Regions from separate parts of the Oceanobacillus longus genome, predicted to be linked through region 1. Evidence: predicted binding sites of a transcription regulator. Region 1 holds the regulator's gene; the other holds the start of a gene.
The links. Region 1 encodes LexA, which represses DNA repair genes until DNA is damaged. Its sites were predicted from a motif close to CGAACATATGTTCG; they were not measured.

Region 1 (3,434 bases):
AATTAGTTTATCAACCAAATTAATTTGAATGATTCTTAAATCTTTTTTTGGTATTCTTTAGTGTTTTTTGTTTCTTTCTTGAAGATCTCGAACTTTTTGTGGGGTTACATCATTGCCTTCTGGATCAACGACGGTCATTGTTTTAAACTGATTTTTGAATGAGCTTCTAACATTATTTAAATACTCTTCTCTCAGTTTTTTTTGTTCCACTTTTTCCTTATCGGATAAACCTTCATTTTTAGATTTTTTTGCCAATATATTAATCCGCTCCAGCTTTTCTTTTGATAGCATTTCTTTACCCTCCCGGTAAATTTAACAAAATTAAAAAGGCGGGAATTTTGTATATTCCTGCCTTTCCATCGTACTCTACCAAGATTGGATATTCAAGTATTTTGAGATTCCCTATATCTCCTATGTACTGTTGCTTTAGAGACATTATAGCCTAAACCGTTTAGCGCTTTGGTTATTTCATCAAAGGTAAGTTTATTTTCGCGTAGACGTATAACCTCTTCAATTGGAAAAGAAATACGTTCCTTCCCCGGAGCCTTATTGTTATTGGAAAGGTTACGTCTCGGATCATATCCTTCACTTACTGCTTTTTTCATACCTCTTTTTATTTTCATATTATGAATTTTACGTTGATATTCTTCGACAATGCCTACAATCTGAAGCACCATTGAATCCGACTCTGTCAATTCCAGTTCACCATCATGAATTGCCGTATATATAGAGATATTTAACTTTTGAAGTTGATGAAATAGAGCGATTTTCGTATTCCCTCTGCCGAGTCTTGTTTCATCCTGAATCAATAAGCAATCAGCTTTCTTTTCAGAAAAATAATCCAACATTTTAAATATACCTTCCCGCTCGATTTCGTATCCACTAACCTGTTCTTCAATAGAGTCGATCACAGTAAAATTATATTTATCGGCAAGACGGAGCAATTCCTGTTTTTGCCGCGTCAATGATGTTTCCTGTGTTTTCTTGTCTGTACTGACACGACAGTATATTACTGCATTCAATCCAATGCCCCTCTTTCATTAAAATTTATCCACTAATAATCATGGAAAAGTATAGGAAACCCAATGATAATGCAAAAGCAACTAAATAGAAAGCATCCGTTTTTGAAATTTTTTCAAACATGTTATAGTCCCCCTTAAATTTTTTAGAACTATTGTTCGCCTATTTAAAGTATACTACCGAACATATGTCCTGTCAATGGATTTTAGAACGAATGTTTGCTTATACAATAATAAAATGGTAAACTATCATTAATAAATCCTATGTGAGAGGTGAGCACTAGATGACAAAACTTTCAAAAAGACAGCAAATGATTCTTGATTTTATAAAAAGTGAAGTTAAACAAAAAGGTTATCCACCTTCCGTTCGTGAAATAGCAGTAGCTGTTGGTCTTGCTTCAAGTTCGACCGTACATGGTCACCTAGAAAGAATAGAAAGCAAAGGTTTCATTCGAAGAGATCCTACCAAACCGAGAGCAATAGAAATTATCGACCTAAACGAAGAGAATCAGATCCCTAAAAACGAAGCACGCTATGCTCCTGTAATCGGTAAGGTAACTGCAGGGCTTCCTATTACAGCAGTTGAAAACATCGAGGAATTTATTCCACTTCCTAGTTCCACTGCCAGTCCTGATGACAATTTATTTGTACTAGTAATTGATGGTGAAAGTATGATAGAAGCTGGCATACTTGATGGCGATATGGTAATCGTAAAACAGCAAAACACAGCTGATAACAGTGATATTGTAGTTGCTATGACAGAAGATGATGAGGCTACGGTGAAGCGTTTTTTCAAAGAGAAAGGCCATATACGTTTGCAGCCTGAAAACGCTACGATGGACCCTTTATTCTATCCTAATGTAACTATCTTAGGTAAAGTAATCGGGTTATACAGAAATATCCATTAACAAAAAGAGAGGCTTCACCAGATGTTGGTAAAACCTCTCTTTTTGTTTTGTATAAAAGCAATGCAGACTTCGAATTTCCAGTGTATGAATACTAAAATTTATTCTGAATCTATTATTTCAGTATATTTATGAACATTTTTAATTTCTGTATTCTTTATGATATGTCACAATATTTCAGAAACTTTTAGTATTGTGAATTTATGATATTGGTATATGTATAACCCAAACATAATTGTTGCCATGAAATCATTCGATTGTGACCTTTTTCAGAAAAAAATACCGCCCAGTTTGACATGGACGATATTTTAAATTTATTAGTAGTTCGTCAAATACTGCTCACGTTCCCACGGGTGTACAGTAGTTCTAAACATATCCCACTCAATCTCTTTCGCTTCGATAAAGTGTTCAAACAAATGTTCTCCTAGGGCATTGACAAGAACTTCATCTTTTTGGAATTCTTCTAAAGCATTCATAAGTGTAGCTGGGAGATCTTTAATTCCATTAGCTTCACGTTCTGCTTTGTTCATTACATAAATGTTACGATCAATCGCTTCTGGTGCTTCTAATTTTTTTTCAACACCATCAAGTCCAGCAGCCAATAAGACAGCTAAGGCCATGTATGGATTTGCAGAAGGATCTACACTTCGAACTTCAATACGGGTACTTAATCCTCTTGAGCTAGGCACACGAACCAATGGGCTACGGTTTGAACCGGACCAAGCAACATAACAAGGTGCTTCATAACCAGGTACAAGACGTTTATAAGAATTTACAGTTGGATTTGTAACAGCAGTAAAGTTTGTTGCATGATCCAATATACCTGCCAAGAAATTATATGCGGTCTGACTTAATTGCATATCTCCATTTTTAGAGAAAAATTCATTCTTTCCATCTTTGAATAAAGACATATTTACATGCATTCCAGAACCATTTACACCAAATAACGGTTTCGGCATAAACGTAGCATGCAAGTTATGCTTTCTTGCAATTGTTTTTACAACTAATTTAAATGTTTGAATATCATCCGCATGTTTAACAGCATCCGAATATTTAAAGTCAATTTCATGTTGACCAGGAGCAACTTCATGGTGAGATGCTTCAATTTCAAAGCCCATTTCTTCAAGCTCTAATACAATATCTCTACGGCAGTTTTCCCCTAAATCAGTAGGTGCTAAATCGAAATAACCACCATGATCATTAAGCTCTAGTGTTGGGTCACCTTTTTCATCCAGTTTGAATAAGAAAAATTCCGGCTCTGTACCAATATTGAAAGCATCAAATCCTAGCTCTTCCATTTTTTTCAGGTTGCGCTTCAGGTTATACCTTGGGCAGCCTTCAAACGGAGTACCATCAGGATTATAAATATCACAAATGAATCGTGCTACTTTACCTTTTTCTGACGTCCATGGGAATACGACGAAAGTATCCAAGTCAGGGTATAATTGCATATCCGATTCTTCGATGCGAACAAATCCTTCGATGGAAGAACCATCAAACATCATCTTAT
Region 2 (3,434 bases), on a different contig from region 1:
TGTGACAAATATCGCAATATAATACAAAATTTTATACTAAATAAACGAACGCCCTGTCGATGCCGGAAAATAGTAGGGGCAGCTGGAAAACCATAAGTTTCTCAGCTGCCCTTACTATATAATGTTTAGTTATTGATCTTCTCAGGTTCTGGATAGTCGTATCCCTTTGTGTCTACTTCCATGGTCTTCATTGTTTGATCTTCCAGCGGTTTATCTGATGCGTCTCGTTCCCCGGCAACAATGGCATCGACGACATCCATTCCTTCTGTAACTTGTCCAAAAGCAGCATATTCTCCATCAAGATGTGGGGAATCCTCTGCCATAATAAAGAATTGGGACCCAGCTGAATCGGGCTGATTGGATCTTGCCATAGAAAGCACACCACGTTCATGTACGAGTTCATTTTCAAAGCCATTCGAACTGAATTCACCCGGGATGGAATAACCAGGTCCACCAGTGCCATCTCCACTCGGGTCTCCACCTTGAATCATAAATCCTGGGATCACCCGATGAAAATTCAATCCATCATAATAGCCATCTTTTATTAAGGAAATAAAGTTAGCTACTGTATTTGGAGCAATGTCCGGATACAGCTCTATAATGATTTTCTCATCATTTTCCATTGTTATCGTGACAGTTGGATTTTCTTCTACTTCCGGGTATGCTGTTTCCTCACCAGATTGTTCACCGGAATCGTCTGCTGTCTCATTTTCGGACTGATTTCCGCAAGCTGCTAAAAATAAACAGAATAGTATCGATGCGAAAATAAGTACACCTTGTTTTGTCCTTCTCATCATAAACCTCCTCATTTGTCAGTGAATGAATATATTATAGCATGTAAACGATTACTGTTAACAAATGAAAAAGCCCCGGATGATTCCGGGCCTTTTAATTGATATACTTCTTTTTTTACGCATAATGACCACCAATCTTCTTACTCCGATCCAATGTAACGCCTGCATCGGTATAGCTCGAGGCACGGAGAATTGCAGTGGATCCATATTTATCACGAATCGCATCCATGACATAGCCGATATCGTTTTTCTTTGTGCGGTCCTCAAATAAATCAAGCTGGGTTTCACCTTTTTCCACTAATTTAGTCAGGGTGACATATACATGCCGTATGTTGCTTTTTCCATCATAAAATTCGTTGAATAATTCCATACATACATGATAGACGTCCATTGTCACGTTTGTAGGGATTTCAATGGATTTGGAACGGGAAAATCCGCCACCGGTTTCTTTCGAATAGGAAATGCCAAGATGAATGGTTCTACCTGTTTTATGTGCTGTTCGAGCTCTGCGGCATACTTCTTCACAAAGATCGAGAATACAATAGGCAACTTCATCTTCCGTGTAGTCACGAAGCAGAGCAATTCCATGGCCATAACCTTTTTGCTCCTGCTTTGTGAAGTTACCAAAAACAGGGCTTAAATCAATCCCCCATGCATGCCAATATAATTGTTCTCCCATAACTCCGTACCGCTTTTTCAAATGTTCTAGATTATAATTTGCAAGCTGGCCGAGGGTAACAATTCCCATGCGGTTCAGATTGCGTTTCATTCTTCCGCCGATGCCCCAGATGTCTTCGATGGGAAACGGCCACAGTTTTTCCTCCACATCTTCATAAGTGCACTCGGCAATCCCAACCTTTTTGGCATGCAGATCCATCACGACTTTTGCCAGAAATTTATTATCACCAATCCCGACCGAAGAAGTAATCCCAAAGTTTTCTAAAATATCGTTTTTGATTTTATTTGCAACTTCAAAGCGGTTTCCAAAAAGTTTCTGAAGACCATTTACCGTTACCCATACTTCATCAACGGAGTATTGATGGATTGCTTCCTTAGGTACATATTGATTGATAAGTTTCGTTATTTCCACGGAAACATGAAGATAATCTGCCATATGGGCGGGGACGATATGGATATCCGGGTCGTCCGGCAATTCGAAAAAACGACTGACATTGCTAATCCCATACTTTTGTTTTAATTGCGGAGAGGCTGCAAGTACAATACTCCCTGACCTGTTTGGATCGCCTACTACTGCCAGCATGGTTTTCATAGGATCCAGGCCTAGCTTTACTGCCTCCACACTTGCGTAAAATGAACGCATGTCGATACAAAGTACATCATTACGAGGATAAGAAGAATAATTCAAATCAAGACACCACCTAATAAGAACGTTTGTTCCTATTATATGCAGTTTTGTAGGAAACATCAATTGGAAATTTATTGTAAAGCTTAATTGAATAATTAATGGCATTAGAATTATTCGGATTCAGCGTTAGGTTTGGACAAGTTATTTTATTTAGCAAGTAAGAAAGTATAAACTTTCTTACTTGCATAAGTGCAACTAAGGCATTCGCCGAAAAGGCTTGACGGATGCCAAATTTTTCCAAAAACAAAAAGGATGCCAGTGCATCCTTTAAAAATTCCGCTTATAGAGGAGGAAAGAAGTTTAGATAAAAGGTGACATATTAATAGGATTTTCCAAAAGATGTTCCAACAATAATTAAAAGGATGAATAAAACGACTATCAAAGCAAAGCCTTTGCCGCTATCACCATAACCGCTCATAAATTTTCACCTCCTGTATTCGTATACACACAGTATATGGACTTTCTTGAGATTAGGAAGGGCATTAAAACTAGATGTGAAAAAATATAATAAAGACTTATTCTATAAAATAATTAAGCTAATAAAGGGTTTTTATAACCAATGTAGAATTATGTAATGGCGTACTAATTCTTAACCGTCAGGCAAAAGGAAGGAGTTTAAATGATGAAACAAAAGATAAAATATTACATAGAGAATGATGAAAAACTAAAAGGTGGATTAATTGGAATTAGTATTCGGGCAGCAACTACTGGAGAAGTATTGTATGAATATAATAGTGACATTCGTCTCCATCCAGCTTCTAATATGAAGCTTTTAACTGGTGTAGCGGCACTTAATGTGCTCGGTGGTGACTATAGATTCACTACGGAAATTAGAATGGATGGGGATATAAACGGCAATACGCTTGAAGGGAATCTTTATCTCATTGGAAAAGGGGATCCAACGTTACAACTGAAAGATTTTGAAGCATTTTCAGAAAAACTAAAAGCAAAGGGTATCGAAAGAATCACAGGTAACATTGTTGGAGATGATACTTGGTATGATGACGTTCGACTTTCCCGTGATTTAGTGTGGAAGGACGAACAGTATTATTATGGAGCGCAGGTTTCTGCTTTGACGGCATCACCGAATGATGATTATGATACAGGTTCTGTCATGATCGAAGTGAGTCCTGCAAAGGTCGGAGAAAAGCCATCGCTTCTTATATTGCCTAGCACAGATTACATAACAATCCGAAACGAAGCTGTAACGATTAATGATGTTAAGGATGAACTGGTTATCGAACGTGAACATGGAGGTAATCTGATAACAATTA

Region 2: a site for LexA is predicted at 2,180-2,193, ahead of ACFOUV_RS10940 (DNA polymerase IV). Genes of this name have one in related genera too.

What each region holds. Positions count from the first base shown of each region.
Region 1 covers NZ_JBHSAO010000001.1:853,519-856,952, forward strand. The annotation lists gene ACFOUV_RS04430 (DUF896 domain-containing protein) at 58-291, opposite strand; gene ACFOUV_RS04435 (YneB family resolvase-like protein) at 384-1,022, opposite strand; gene lexA (transcriptional repressor LexA) at 1,304-1,927, shown strand; gene glnA (type I glutamate--ammonia ligase) at 2,242-3,434, opposite strand, start outside.
Region 2 covers NZ_JBHSAO010000008.1:53,221-56,654, reverse strand. The annotation lists gene ACFOUV_RS10945 (peptidylprolyl isomerase) at 126-797, opposite strand; gene ACFOUV_RS10940 (DNA polymerase IV) at 910-2,160, opposite strand; gene ACFOUV_RS10935 (YjcZ family sporulation protein) at 2,480-2,578, opposite strand; gene dacB (D-alanyl-D-alanine carboxypeptidase/D-alanyl-D-alanine endopeptidase) at 2,780-3,434, shown strand, end outside.